2 regions of the Paenibacillus borealis genome follow, and region 2 is predicted to be linked to the other one. Evidence: riboswitches for the same ligand, from Rfam matches in the RefSeq annotation. Region 2 holds a riboswitch; the other holds the start of a gene.

What was found. A riboswitch is a leader RNA that binds a small molecule or an ion and turns the genes downstream of it on or off. The one in region 2 is predicted to bind cobalamin.
Region 1: another riboswitch for cobalamin. It lies ahead of PBOR_RS10055 (energy-coupling factor ABC transporter permease); the one in region 2 lies ahead of PBOR_RS35260 (S-layer homology domain-containing protein).

What each region holds. Positions count from the first base shown of each region.
Region 1 covers NZ_CP009285.1:2,400,771-2,408,606, forward strand. The annotation lists gene PBOR_RS10020 (peptide deformylase) at 1-339, opposite strand, end outside; gene PBOR_RS36160 (ice-binding family protein) at 573-2,093, shown strand; gene PBOR_RS10035 (class D sortase) at 2,155-2,778, shown strand; gene PBOR_RS10040 (alpha-N-arabinofuranosidase) at 3,035-4,531, shown strand; gene PBOR_RS10045 (DUF6171 family protein) at 4,548-4,823, shown strand; gene PBOR_RS10050 (ArsR/SmtB family transcription factor) at 4,929-5,870, opposite strand; cobalamin riboswitch at 6,054-6,249, shown strand; gene PBOR_RS10055 (energy-coupling factor ABC transporter permease) at 6,517-7,281, shown strand; gene PBOR_RS10060 (energy-coupling factor ABC transporter substrate-binding protein) at 7,281-7,577, shown strand; gene cbiQ (cobalt ECF transporter T component CbiQ) at 7,592-7,836, shown strand, end outside.
Region 2 covers NZ_CP009285.1:1,187,175-1,195,010, reverse strand. The annotation lists gene PBOR_RS05015 (ABC transporter ATP-binding protein) at 1-1,345, opposite strand, end outside; gene PBOR_RS05010 (energy-coupling factor transporter transmembrane component T) at 1,261-2,205, opposite strand; gene PBOR_RS05005 (DUF4430 domain-containing protein) at 2,202-3,035, opposite strand; gene PBOR_RS05000 (hypothetical protein) at 3,215-3,418, opposite strand; gene PBOR_RS35260 (S-layer homology domain-containing protein) at 3,943-6,093, opposite strand; cobalamin riboswitch at 6,294-6,485, opposite strand; gene PBOR_RS04990 (GAP1-N2 domain-containing protein) at 7,057-7,836, opposite strand, start outside.

The sequences.
Region 1 (7,836 bases), 1.2 Mb from region 2:
CTTCTGCGGCTTGAAATTACGGTCGAGGAACTCTACCTCAATGGAATCATAACGCACAGTTCTGCGTACGCCATCATGTGACAGACAACTCTCCTCGGTTTCATAGGGATTATTACGCTTGCTGATGACCGGATTGATCATAGGGACATTTACCGGTCCGATACTGAACGCTATGATGCGCTTGTTGACACCGATCATGTCAGCTGCCATGCCGACACAGCGGTCTGCGTTCGCCCGCAAGGTATCCAGAAGATCCTCCAACACCGGCAGATCCTCTTTAGTAGCCGGAGTGGACTTCTGGCCTAAAATCGTCATATCTTTGCAAATAGGTCTGATCATAGTACTCTCCATGTGTTTTATTTGGATGCCACTGCCATAATATCATCTTTTGCATCGACAATGAAATGAATCATGCCGAACAAACATGTAAAGCCGTCAGACACTTTCGGGGATATGATGGTTTTTTGCGGTGTATTGTGGGGTACGGGAGGGGCCGTATACCGTGTGTGGAGCGGAATTACAGATTAACTTTGCTTATTCGACAAAACTACTGTAGAATTAATGAGTATATAATGGTAAAAATTGGCAACAAAAAAGGGAGCATGCGTATGAAACTGAAATATCTAAGAATCACCGTAATTGTGCTGGTTTTCACGCTGTCGTTTTCAAGGATTTTGCTGCCCGCTTCAGCTGCGGTAATAGACATGAATTTGGGTTCAGCGGCCACTTTCGGGCTACTCGCCAAGACGATGACAACGGTTGAGACTTCCGTTTCCGGAGATACGGGAGCTATTACCCAGACCGTAATTCCACATATAACGAACGGGAATAATTATTTAGATGATAGTATTTATCATGCTGCTGATATTGATTTGGGAAATGCCATTGGGTATGCAAATTCACAGGTGCCTACTGTTAATGGAACGGCTGGAGCGGATCTGGGAGGCGAAATCCTGCTGCCCGGTATATATAATTATCCAGGTGCAGTTAATATCAGTGCAGATGTAACTCTTAGCGGTGATGATATTTTTATCTTCCAAATTGCAGGGACATTGGATACAGCAGCCGGTACGAAAATTCTATTAACAGACGGGGCACAAGCCTGTAATATCTATTGGGTGGTAAACGGGGCCACGACACTCGCGGCCAATACGGAGTTCAAAGGCAGTTTATTGAGTCAATCTTCAGCAACCACGGTTGGTATTAATACTATTATAAATGGCAGAATTCTGTCACAAAATGCAGTTACATTCACTGGCCCGGGCCCGTCTAACATTACTGTTCCGGTTTGTGTACAGGAGCCGCCTGTGGAACCACCGGTACAACCGCCTGTAGTAACAGATGCACCAACGCCAATACCGGCCACAGCAACGCCAGTACCAGCCACAGCAACGCCAGTACCGGCTACAGTAACGCCAGTACCAGCCACGGCCACGCCAGCACCGGCCACAGCAACGCCAGTACCAGCCACGGCAACACCAGTACCAGCCACAGCAACACCAGTACCGGCCACAGCAACGCCAGTACCGGCCACAGCAACGCCAGTACCGGCCACGGCCACGCCAATATCAGCATCAGTAACACCAATGCCGGCCACGCCAACGCCAGCAACAGTAACGCTAATGCCGGCTACAGCAACGCCTGGCCCCGCTGCTTCATCTGCCAATACTCCTGCCGCTTCATCTCCTGCGGAGCTGCCTGCAGTGCCTGATTGGATTGTTGCAACGGAATGGCTTAAAGTAGGCTTACTTCCAGACGGGGATATAGTTATTGATGCAAAGCTTCCTGATCATCAAGAAGAAACTGGTGTGTGGAATTTCGATCTGGGGGGAAAGGTATACAATATAGAAGGAACTGAAAGTGTCAAGTATAGGATCGCTAAAGCACCGGTAGGGACTTATAATATTCTGGTGACATTCACCTCCCATAACGGAACAGTGTTTAAGTTTGAGGCGGTTCCCGTATCTGTACCTACAGTCAACGGAGGCCAGCTTCCGGCTACCGCGACGCCGTGGTACAACTTGCTTCTCTCCGGATCTCTATTAACCATAATGGGAGGAGTAATCTTATGGAGGAGAAAGCTTCGTGAATAAACGGCACACTGGGCATAAAGTAAAAGCCGGAAAACTAATATACATGATCTCCCTGGGATCAATGCTTCTGGGGATCCTGTCTATCTCTTGGGCCCTGATTCATATTCAGGCGCAAGCCGTTCCCGTTGCTTATAATGAGAATACTGATCTTATCCCAATTCAGGCTGATCTGCGTAATAGTGCAAGGAGCAGCATCGCCGTTCCGGCAGAAGCAGGCGATTCCGGCAGCCTGCCGCCGCAGGATGATATCCTTTATCCTATTAGGCCGCTTGAAGGCGATGTTATCGGACAGCTGATAATTCCGGCATTACAGCAAATTCTTCCGATTATTCACGGGACGAACGAGGATGAGCTGGAGAAAGGAATTGGACATTTCCCGGAAAGCGTCCTGCCGGGTGAGAATAACAATTCGGTTCTCTCCGGACACCGGGATACAGTCTTTGCCAAATTAGGCGAGCTGGAAATAGGAAACGAGCTTGTCGTTGATACATCAGCCGGTTCTTTCACCTATAAGATAAGTGCTATACGGATTGTTCATAAAGACGATAAAACGATTATTGTACCTACAGACCACGCTGTCCTAACCGTAAGCACCTGCTATCCCTTTCACTTTATCGGCGCAGCTCCCGACCGTTATATTCTCATCGCAGACCTGATCGATGAAGTCCGTTCCCCCCAAACATGAAGACCTTTCGGCTTTCCTTTATCCTTTGACATCTTGGTGTCAAAGGATTTTTTTTGGAGGGAAAACGGGCCTGACAACCCAAAGCGGTACTTTATCCTATGTGCCACCTCAGCGAAGGATGGAAAGATTCTTAAGAAACGGTAGCACGAGCCACATAATTTAAAGATTGACGAACCGGCGGAAGCCTGACTATAATATTAATATAAGTGTTAAATGATTAACAAATATATTAACTTAAAGAGGAGCGTTAACTGAAATGGCAGAACGCATCGTACTGAACACTGACATCCGCAAAGGCACAATTAACCGCAACATCTATGGACATTTCGCTGAGCATCTGGGACGCTGTATCTATGAAGGCATCTGGGTAGGGGAAGATTCGGCGATTCCGAACACGAAGGGGATCCGCAACGATGTAGTGGAAGCGCTTAAGGAAATGAAGATTCCCGTATTGCGCTGGCCGGGCGGCTGCTTCGCCGATGAATACCACTGGAAGGACGGCATTGGACCGAGTGAAGAACGCAAGCGGATGATCAATACCCATTGGGGCGGTGCGGTTGAGAACAATCATTTTGGTACACATGAATTCATGCGGCTCTGCGCCATGCTGGAATGTGAGCCGTACATCAACGGCAATGTAGGGAGCGGAACGGTACAGGAGATGTCCGAGTGGGTTGAGTATTTGACCTTTAACGGTGTATCGCCAATGGCTGAGCTGCGCCAGAAGAACGGCCAGGAAGAGGCCTGGAGTGTAGCTTACTTCGGCGTGGGCAATGAGAACTGGGGCTGCGGCGGCAATATGCGTCCTGAATATTATGCTGACCTGTACCGCCGTTACCAGACTTATGTGCGCAATTATGGGGATAACAAAATTCACCGGATCGCCTGCGGCGCCAATTCGGATGATTATAACTGGACCGAAGTGCTGATGCGTGAAGCGACCCGGTTCATGGATTCGCTTACCCTGCACTACTACACCCTGCCGACTTCGGATTGGGCGAATAAAGGTGCAGCTACCGGCTATGGAACGGATGAATATTTCAACACATTGAAGAAGGCGCTGTTCATGGATGAGCTGGTTACCCGCCACAGTGTCATTATGGACAAATACGATCCGGACAAAAGAGTGGGCCTGATCGTTGATGAATGGGGCACCTGGTATGATGTGGAACCCGGTACGAACCCTGGATTCCTCTACCAGCAGAATACGATCCGCGATGCGCTGGTTGCCGGTCTGACCCTGAATATCTTCCACAAGCACAGCGACCGTGTGCGGATGGCGAACATTGCCCAGACCGTTAACGTGCTGCAGGCGGTCATTCTGACCGAAGGCGAGAAAATGCTGCTGACTCCAACCTATCATGTATTCAACATGTACAAGGTCCACCAGGATGCGCAGCTGCTGGATCTGACAGTGGATAGCCCGTTATACAGCTATGAGGGTGCGGAGATTCCTGAAGTATCTGCTTCGGCTTCTGTAACAGCAGAGGGCGTGATTCATGTCAGCCTGTGCAACCTGAATCATGAAGCATCGGCTGCATTACCGCTGGAGCTGCGGGGCCTTGCCGGACAACCTGCAACCGTAAGCGGTACTACACTTGCCGGGTCTTCCATCGATGCCCACAATACCTTCGAGCAGCCGGAAGCGGTAGTGCCGCAGCCGTTCACCGCCTTCAAGCTTGAAGGAAATAAGCTTACAGTTGAACTGCCGCCAATGTCGGTGACAGTACTGGCAATTACTCCGGGAGCTTAAAGAGAAGGGAAGCAGCATGACTACAACTTCAGCGTGTAAAGGATGCCGGGAGGATTACAAAGTGACGGAAGCGCAGATTGCCCGGATTCTCGCCTCCTCCATGTTCAATCCGGAGAATACAGCCCCGGACGAAGTCTATGCCAAGCGGGTTGCGCTATGCGAAGCTTGTCCCAAGCTGCAGGATGGTGTAACCTGCATTGCCTGCGGCTGTATTATACCGGTTGTGGCCCGGCTGAAGGCGCGCGGCTGTCCGCTGCCGGGCGGCGGCCTGTGGCAGCCGTTGACGGATTAAACTGCAAAGCTGGCCTGTAATATACCCGTAATCAAAACAGCGGCAGCGGGGGACCTGAGCCTAAGGTCTCCCGCTGCCGCTGTTTGCTGCCCCATCCTGTCCGGGTCATTCCGTCCGGCTGGGACTTGCCGAAGCTTCAACTGCATCTGTATAGAATAGTTCAAACACAAGATCCTCGTTATAGTTGCCGAACCCCTTGCCGAACAAGGTAAGGCCGCCGATATGCTCCGCATCCTCTTCCACAGAGACCTTGAACGTCCATTGCTTATCACGGATGCCGACCTGCTCCAGCGTAACCTCTGACAGCTTCTGCCCGTCCATGAATGTGCCTGCGGGTGTAATCCGCAGCTGCTTAAGCAGTCCATATTGATTGGTGAGCGCAGGCCACCAGGCTGGAGTGTATTTGCCCGGACTGTCCCCGTAGTCTCCGGGGCTGGTCCAGAAGCCGAGCCGCTGACCGTTCAATGTGAAGGTGATGTCAGAAGGCCAGTTATTATTGATGGACGGGGCTTCGGAGGCAATTTCCATCGTGATGACCAGTTCCTCAGGCTTCTGGCTGGACAGCAGGAAGTTCGGGATTTTGTATTCCACGAATCCTTTGCCGAACCACAGAATACCCGCATTCACCCGCTCCTGATCCCAGAAATACCGCGGATCGTCAAAGTTGCCGATTACCCGCTCGGTCGTAGATAAGCCGCAGGTCGGTTCAATCTGGAAATCGGAGTAGTGGCCGACCGGTATCTCCTTGCGGTAGCCCCGGCGCTGTGTTCTGGCTTGTCCGGGAAAAATAATCTCTGCCCCCTCGGTGGCCAGTGTACAAATCTTCTGCAGTCCGCTCCGTCCGGGAGCCATGTGGCTGCGGATCAGCCCGGCTGCTTCCAGCTTGCGCACATGCATCGTCATAATGGCACTGCTGAGCTTCAGCGCGCCGGCCAGTTCCTTGACGTTCATGGGCTGTTCAGACAGCAGCCGCAGCATCTGCAGGCGCACAGTACTGGATAACGCTTCGTACACGGGTAAGGAATGTTCGGTTAGATCAAGTTTCATGCGATGCCTCCACGTTCAGGTTATATAGTTAATAATTATATTACTCAAATGACATTCTTACAAGCATATGAACATTGCCTCACAAATAAATGAAGCTGCCTTACAAGCAAATGAACACTGCGCATCGCAGCCGCTCCAATTTTATCACAGACATGCAGAGCCTGTTCCGCTATGATGTAGGATGGATTAGCGATGTAACAAGGTGCTCTTGCCGGATCAGGCAAGGGATAACAGGGAATCGGGTGCAAGTCCCGAGCGGTCCCGCCACTGTAAGGAAGAGCTGAACTTCAAGAAGTCACTTGGGGAAATCCCCGGGGAAGACGAAGGATGTAGCGCCCGTATTCCAAGCCAGGAGACCTACCTTGATTACGCACACCACGACTCTACGCGGATAGGAGCGGTGTACGGATAGGTTAATGAGATGAGGCGATGTGCCTGCAGGACCGGAGGGAATCTTGAAGATCAGAGCCGGTTCAATGTTATGCAGACACAGCGTTGAGCGGCCATGCGGAGCAGACCGGGTGCAGAACCCCTTGTTGGCGCACGGCAGTGCTCTCTATCGAATCATACCTGCGTACATACACTCCCACCCTGAAGGGCGGGAGTTTTTTGGTTTGCTAAATTTAAGAAACTTGGAGGCTGACGAATGAAGAAACGCGGATTTTGGAGTTTTGCGGCGCTGATTGCCGGATTTACAGTGTACTTTATGCTGAATGAACCGGGAACGGCCCAGGCTATGCACATTATGGAAGGTTTTCTGCCGGTAGGCTGGGCTGTGTTCTGGTGGGTGGCGTTCTTACCGTTCTTTGTGCTCGGTATTATCAGGCTTAGATCGATGACCAAGGAGAATCCGGAGCTGAAGCTGCTGCTGGGTCTGGCAGGGGCGTTCACCTTCGTTCTATCGGCGCTCAAAATGCCTTCCGTTACAGGAAGCAGCTCGCATCCAACAGGTACCGGACTTGGCGCAGTTATGCTGGGGCCGCTCCCGATGGGCGTAATCGGCTCAGTCGTCCTGTTGTTTCAGGCGCTGCTTCTGGCGCACGGGGGAATCACTACGCTTGGGGCGAATGCGTTCTCGATGGCGGTCGCGGGGCCTTTTGCCGGATATGCAGTGTATAAGCTGATGATGAAGCTGCCTGACCGCGAGAAGCTGGCCTTGTTCTGTGCGGCAGCGGTTGCCGATCTGATGACCTATGTAGTGACTTCCTTTCAGCTTGCGGTGGCTTTTCCGGCTGCGGATGGCGGGGTCCTGGCGTCTTTTCTCAAATTCGGGGGGATCTTTGCCGTGACGCAGATTCCGCTGGCTATCAGCGAAGGGCTGCTGACCGTATTATTGTGGAACTGGCTGAAATCGTATAGTCCGAATGAAATGTCGCTCCTGAAACGCAAGGTCAAAGGGGGAAATGCATAATGAGCAATAAATGGAAAAATGGATTAATGCTGCTGGCCGTAGTATTGCTGTGTGTCTTGCCGCTGCTGTTCGTTAATGGTGAATTCGGCGGGGCCGATGATGCGGCCGAAGGGGTAATCACAGAGATTAACCCGGAATATGAACCTTGGTTCAAGCCGCTGACCGAACTCCCGGGTGAGACGGAGAGTATGCTGTTCGCACTTCAGGCGGCGATTGGCGCCGGCGTGATCGGATATTCACTGGGGCTGCTGAAAGGGAAGCAAGGCCAGCCGAAGCAGAACAGCATCAGCAAGTGATAAGACGTATTGATGTGCTTTCTTATAATAATGCCTTGCGGCAGCTGTCCCCTATGTGGAAAAGCTCGTTCGCGGCACTGATGTTCCTGCTCTCCTATACAGTGCATCCGGTGCTGCAGATTGGGATTACGGTGTGGATGATGCTCTGGTGCACCCTGCATGCCAAAATTCCCTGTCGCGCCTACGGGCTGCTGTTTGGCACGGCGCTGCTGTTCTATTGCCTGAGTGTACCGGCACTGCTCGTGGAATTCGGCCGTCC
Region 2 (7,836 bases):
CTATAACAGTATCATAGCTGAAATAGAGCAGCGGATTCTGGGCCAGAAGCCCGGTTGTAATCCCTTTGGACAATTCGGCCCTGCCGCGCTGCGGCTTCATCAGGCCGCCCAGTACATGCAGCAGTGTCGACTTCCCGGCACCGTTCCCGCCCATAACCGCCAGAAGCTCTCCCCGCTTCAGCGCAAGCGTGAGCTTCCTCAGCACCTCCTGGCCTTCCTTGTCATAGCGGAAGGTAACCTCCCGGCAGCTGAGCAGTGTCTCTGCGGAAGACGCAGGCAGTTTCACGGGCGATTCATCTTTCCTCGCCTGGCTGAAGGGATTAGGCGGGTAAGCAGCGGGCTCAGCGACTGCTTTGCCGGGAGCGGCTGTACCCGAAGCTGCAGCAGATTCTTCACGGGAGACAGTAGCAGGTAATCCTGCGCCGGGATTAGCGGCCGGATTATTTCGAATGACAGTAGCGCATACTCCAGCCTCTGTCACAACAGAAGCTCCCGCTGCCTTGGAATGCAGCAGCCAGCGTTTGCCCTCGCGTACGGTCAGCGGAATATTCTCCGGCGCGGCTGTTCGCGCTTCCGTTGACAGCGCCAGATATAACCGCGAAGCTGCCGGAAGATAAGCCTGACGCGAAGCGAGTGATGCGCTGCCGGCTTGCTGAACGAAAGCACGCGGGCTTGCGTCTGCCAGCAGTCTGCCACCTTCCAGCATCAGCACACGGTCAGCCAGCGGCAGCACCTCCTCCAGCCGGTGCTCGCTGATGATCACCGTCACCGACATTTCCTCGTTCAGCCGTTGCAGTGCCATAATGAATTCACGGGCAGCTACAGGATCAAGCTGTGAGGTCGGTTCATCCAGCAGCAGCACTTTGGGCTGAAGCAGCAGCACCGAGGCCAGATTGAGCATCTGCTTTTGTCCGCCGGAGAGCTCATGCACGGATTTGTAGAGCAGCGGCTCCAGTCCGAATAATGCGCAGATCTCAGCCAGCCGGGTCCGCATCACTGCAGGCGGTATTCCCAGATTCTCCATGGAGAACGCAAGCTCATGCCAGACGGTATCCATCACGATTTGCGCGTCCGGATTCTGGAAGACCATTCCGATCTCGCCGGCCGCAACGGCTGCGGGAAGCTCTGACAGCAGCTCCCCTTTATATGTCAGGTGTCCGCTGAACGTACCTACCGGAGCAAGCTCCCGTTTCAGATGGCGCAGCAGTGTGGTTTTGCCGCCGCCTGACGGGCCGCAGAGCACTACGAATTCGCCTTCTTCTATTGTGAACGAGAGCTCATGGAGCGAGTCTCTATCTTCTTCAGGATAGCGGAAGGATACTTGTTCCGCTTGGAGGATCTCCATAACCATTTCTCCTTTCCTTCCAGACCCGCAGGGATCAGTACGAACAGGCTGAAGCTGCCGTACATCACAGCATCCGGCCAGCCGAAATCCATTCTCTTCATGCGGGGATAAATCTCCAGTGTGCCGTATCCCTGCAGCCAGTACAGCAGGGCAATCATACCGCTGGCCGTAAGTACCAGCAGAATCAGCTTATCCAGCCGATCCGGCTTGTATATGCTGTATGTGCTGCGTTTGGCTACGCCGTAGCCGCGGGCCGTCATCGAATCTCCGGTCTGCAGCGCTTCCTCCAGCGACCAGGTGAGCAGCACCTTCAGCAGGGTCATGCCGTCTTTCATCCGCTTGCGCAGGCTTCCCGTGCGGACATCCACCCCGCGCAGGCGCTGAATCAGGGTAATCTGGCGCAGCCGGCGCTGAAACAAAGGAACGAACCTAATAGCCATCAGCGTCAGCAGTGCCGTTCTGGGTGCAGCCGCAGCGAACAGATACATGAATTTATCCGTCGTTACCGTGTAATTGTATGAAATGAACCAGATGAAGATTGTCAGCAGTACAGTCATCATTATAAGCCCGTACAGCACAGCCTCCAGTGTAATCGGCTGGTCCAGCCAATAGAAGAGAATATGTGCCCCCCTGTGCGAGAACAGCGGATTCAGCACCGCGACAGAGCCCGCCATCAGCAGCATAAAAGGCAGACCGCGCAGCAGCAGCCTCCCCTGGCCTTGCAGCAGCAGCAACGCCAGCAGGCCTGCTATCTCCGTAACCAGGAACAACGGATGAAGCCCCAGCAGGGCGAACAGCAGCAGTCCGGCATAATACAGCAGGGCTACCGCAGGATGCATGGACCGGAAGCCGCTGTTCATGGTGCCGCAGCTCCGATATCCTTACCAAGATCAAGCGTATACAGCCACTCAATCGTATCGCCGGGATTCACAATCCAGCTGCCGGAAGCCTTGGACGGAAATTCACCGTTCACCTTGTACATCCAGCCGCTCTCCGCCCCATGATCATATTCGTACAGATTATCTATACCTTCCACATAGGCAAAGGTTTTGCTGCCCTGATACTCCATCTGAATCTTGTGCTTGCGGGTAATCCGCTTCAGCAGCTCCAGCGCAGTCTCATTCTTCTCTATTTCATAGGCGGCCGTTGACAGAATAACACCATGCTCCTTATCTCCTGTGATGGAGAGAGTCACCGTATTCACCGGTGCCGCGGTGGCCGCCGGACGCGGAGCGGCGGATGATGCTGCTGCAGCCGGCTGCTTCGTGGCGGCGGCGGGCTTGCCGGTGGCCGCCGGGGTTTGCTCGGCGGGCTTGCCGGTAGCCGCCGGGGCTTTCACGGCGGGACTGCCCGTAGCCGCCGAGGCTTGCTCGGCGGCGCTGCCCGTGGCCGCCGGGGCTTGCTCGGCGGCGCTGCCCGTAGCCGCCGGAGCTTGCTCGGCGGCGCCGGTGTGGCCGGGCGCCGGCGCGGTTGCAGCCGGCGCTGAAGCTGCCATGCCGTCCGCCGTGGCGGAGGGTATGGCAGTGCCCTCAGGCCGCGGCGTCTGCGCGGCCTGGGAACCGGCGGGCGGCACAAGCCCGCCGCCTGCGGAATCCGGCTGCGCCTGGGAGCAGCCGGCCAGCAGCAGTACACTCAGAAGCAGGAGCAGCGGATACAGCCTTGCCCTTACTGGTTTCAATAGACTGAACATTACCTTAAGCACCTCCACAAAAGGGAAAAGAACGGGGGCAGTCAGCCTGTTCCCCGTTCCATCCATACACCTTATGATCTCTTAGTATGACATATACAAACTAATCCTGAGCCAAACACAGCCCCCAGCCCCTCTTGGCTGCCGAGCATCCAATTCCGCAACCCGCAGGAGCTTCTCCATCAGCAGCCAGCAGCGTAAGCACTGGCTGGCATCACTATCAGTTTCATTAACACTAGCTTTATTAATAGCATTAGCTCTGGCCCCATTAGCACTAGCTCATTTGCATCATTAGCCCTAACTCCACTAGCAATAGCTTCATCAGCTTCATTAGCTCTAGCTCCACTAACAATAGCTTCATTTGCCTTATTCGCTTTAATAAGCATTTTAAATCATCGCCTCAATCCGGGAAAGCATGCCTTCCCGGGCGAAACTCCGCAAAATATCCCTCCACCGGAACAGCAATTGGATTTTTAACACTTATTTAGCCTATACAGACTTCACTGCCGATCTTAGTTGGATTAATGACACTTAATTCTGCCCATACCCGGGTCATTCGTTAATTCAAGCGAGATTAAGTGTTGTTTTTCCAACTACGTCGCCATACCGAGAGATTTACCGGGAATTAGGTGGCATTTTTCCACTTATATATCCCGCCCGCCGCCTCCCGCACGTTCGCTTAGGCTGCTCGATGCAAAATCTTGCAGAGAATACAACTTAGCTTCCTAGATACTTAGGTATTCGGATAGATTGTTGTATGAAATACAAGAATTATCCCGCTACACCGCTTGTTGGAGGAGGAATGCTGCCTTTTGTACAACAATTTTCAAATATAGCCGATATCCTGGTGAAAATGTTGTACTATGTGCAGGATTTATAAAAAGCAATCCGCTTCGCCCATCCTCTTTGCCTAAGGCAGCCTAACAGCCACCGCAGCGGCCATTTCTCTGGTTACAGCTGCGGAAGGAGCGAATTCGCTGCCGGTACCGCTCATAATCCCAAGTCCGGTTACTGTGCGCACCGCTGTTAATGCGTAGCTGCTGATCTGGTCTTCGTCGGTGAATTTCCCGGTGCCGGCCGCTGCCGAAGCTTCATCCAGCTTCAGGGCTCTCAAGATCATTACAGCCATATCCTGGCGGGTAACCAGGCCGTCCGGTTTGAAGGCTGTGCCTGTTACTCCGCTGACAATACCCAGTTCCTTCGCTTTATTCACTGCTCCATAATACCACGCATTAGCCTTAACATCACTGAAACTCTGGGCTGACGATGCCGCAGACGGCTCGTTGCCGGTCAATCTCAGCAGCAGCGCCGCAAATTCAGCACGGGTAATATTCTGCTTCGGTGCAAACACGAGGCTGCTCTCACTGACGCCGCTCATCAGCTTGCGGTCATAGGCCGTATATACGGATTCCAGCGCCCAAGGTGAAATTAACTTCGCATCGGTAAAAGCAGCACGGTCAGCCGCAGCAGAAGCCACGGTCAGCGGCTGCGAATAGCGGACTACTGCAGGTGTGCTGTCTTTAAGATATCCGGTAATTGTAATCGTATATTTATTCGCTGTCAGGCCTCCGGCAATAACAGCCGAACCCGCAGCATCCGTAACAGCAGTTTTACCGCCGATAGCTACTTGCACCCCTGAAGCCGGTGAGGATACCGGGTCGGAAGTAAAGGTCGCTTCATTCCACACCCACTGCTTTTGCGTCACTTTTACAGTAATATCTTGTCCAGGCTGCGGCTGTGCAGGGGAGACCGTCACAGACTCTACCACCTGTGTGTTATCCCCGCCATAATAGACGAGTACACGGTCATTCTCTGCAAGAAGGAAATCGCCCATGCCCACACTTGGATAAATCCACGCTCCACCGCGCGCTACAACATACATCCATCCGTCATAGCCGCCAAAAGCACCCGCAGTCACGCCGCCGATTCCCGTCACGTAATTGCCCGCTTCATTGACCAGGGCCACCTTCTTCGCCGCTGCTGTCTTCTCCAGCGCATGAAGTACATTGCCAGCATACACAGTGCCTTCTGCCAGGGTTCCGTTAGGGCCTTCAATGGCAACGGACACATTCACCTGAGGATTCTTCACAGGCACACTGCTGAGATCATAGAGCCTGCCGCCTGCGCTGAACAGATTGTAAGCTGCCAGTGCTTCCAGCGCCTGCTCTGTGGAGAGCTGATTGTAGCTTCCGCCTGCCGTATGAGCGAACCCGCCACCCGCTGCACTGAAGCTCAGAAGTTTGCTGACAAGGTTCACATTGCCTACAGTATACTCTGCTCCCGCCGGGTCAATGCCAAAGGAAGACAGACCAATAATAGCTTGAGCGACACTTTCACTGCTGTCGCCATAGCCGCCGTTCTTATCCTGTGCGGTCGCCAGCCAGGCTGCTGCACGCTGTCCGGCGGTATTGGCTGCCGGATCATACTTATGTCCTGCCAGCACTGTAAGCACCATCGCCGTCATGTCCGGATCACTTGCACCCGTAGTCAGGGTGAAGCCGCCGTCCGTGTTCTGCTTGGCCAGAATCTCAGCCAGCAGTTTAGCCGGTGTCCATTTGGCATTGTCAGGCATAGTATAAGTTCCGGAATCGAGCGCCAGTAGTACGTAGGCAGCATTGTTCAGCGTCTGGCCGGTGATTTTATCGTTATTATAGAGCTTCTCAATCAGGTTGTAGCCGGCAACATCAGCCGGATTCCCGCCAAGCGCCCTAACCGCAAGCGTAATCCGCGCATAGTCCGTAGCTCTGGCGAACCCCCCCTTGGCTTCGGCTACTTTACTCTCAAGCGCCTTTAAATAACTATCCGGAACCTTGTAGCCCGCCTGGGCAAGGCCGATAGCCTGCCAGTCGGACTGTACCCCGTTCTTCAGCACAAACTCCGCAGTAGCATAGACTGCATCAGCTACACTAACAGCTGCGGCATTCGTGCTCAACTGGGCAGCTGCCGTATCACTCTGGGCAAAAGCCTGTCCCGCCGGAGCTACAGCCGCTCCCAGCACCGCGAACATCATGATTACGATCAGACCCAGCCGGATAAACTTGGATGATAGATTGTTCTTCATTGCTTGACCTCTTTCTTTGAATAGAATGGAATAGATTAGATGAGTCCTGCGTCCTCCGCGGATGCGGCGGCAACATAAAGACCGCCCTGTAAAGGGCGGCCGGGGAAGGTTACAATACATGCGGCTGATGCGAGGCTTTCCTCTGCACAGCCATCTGCTTTTATTTGCACCTGCTTCCGCATTCTCACCCCCGAAGAATAGAAACAACAACGAAAAAGGCAGGTCTCCTGGCTTACGCTTCATCACTTCCCCCGCCTTCCCGTCCAATCAACAGACAGTGGCTTCCCGGGAGTCGCTCCGCATTTACAGTGGCGGGACCGCGCCGGACTTACACCGGCCTTCCCTTTTAAGCAGATTACAGACGAAGAACCAGCGTGCCCGTCTATTGCAAGACAGTGCCTGTTTCTACGGAAATCCGCACCTTTTTCCAAAGCTTATTAAATTTTAATATTCACAAACAATCATATCTACTATTCCCCTGTATGTCTATAGACAAGCTGTTTCAATTGTATGCAGCCCTGCCCCTTCAGCATGCAAAAAAATCCTGAGCAACACCCGCCGCATTCTCCCGGCATATCGTGCTGTTCAGGACCTCATATAATGCTTCTTCTGCTTCCGGCGAGCGTCAGCAGCCGGTTGATTGTACTATGTACAACAGAATGGGAATAAAAGGGGGGTGATAATCCATTCTGCTGTATTTAATACAATTGATTTCCGAAGGGACCCTTATAGGCTCTGAAATCCGGAAATCTAATGTACCAAATACAATAGAATGCGAAATAGGGCCCTCTATTCCTGATTTGAGTGTACAAAGTACAATGACCTCTCTGCCGCCTTAGCCACCGCACAATTGAAGAATGCCAGAGCTATCTTCGCATCCGGCTTTCCCGGATTCAGGACCTCCTCGTTACCGTCCTTAATTCAGGGCATCGTTATTTCAGGCCAGATCCTAATCCGCCGCCTTCATTCAGCAGCCTTGTCTGCATCCGTGTCCGGGCTGGCGGAAGGAGCAGGCTCGGTGCCGGGTGTAGTCTCTGGAGTACTGCTTGGGGGACTCCCCAGAGTGTCCCCCAGACTACCCTGGAGCTTCAGTGTATAGCTTCCGGCGGTGATCACATCACCTACGGCCAGCTTCGCGCCCGGCTCCAGCTCCACTGTCACTTCATATACGCGCGCAGGTGTCCCTGCGCCCGATGCACCCGCTGCCGGGGAGGCTTCGGCTGCATCCCCACTCGCGCCGCCATCATTCCCGGCTCCTGCCTCACCAGTGCCGCCATCAACCCCGGCGGCCTGGCAACTGCTCACAGTTGCCGCAACCTTGTAAGTGTCTGCAACGTTATTACCGGACATCACGATGATCTCCGCCGGCTTGAAGTCGGAGCATTCCGCCGCAGCGGCAAAGCTGAACACCAGCTTGACGCCTGCTTCCGCGCTGCTTGCATCCCCTTCGCCTTCAGCCCCGCCAGCATTTCCGTTGCCTTCCGTCCCGCCGCTTTCACCCCCGCCAGCATTCCCGGTGCCTTCCGTTCCGCCAGCATTCCCGGCGCCATCTGTTTCACCGCCTTCAGTCCCGCTGCCCGTCCCGGCACCTGCCACCCCGCCCGCCAGCCGCACAGAGACTGGGGCTTGTTCTTGTCCGTCCGCATTGTGGATATCGCCACGAATCGGGCTCACAGTCGGCTGCGGCGCTGCGGTATCCGCATCCGGCCGCAGCAAGCTAATAGCGATGATCGCAACAATCAG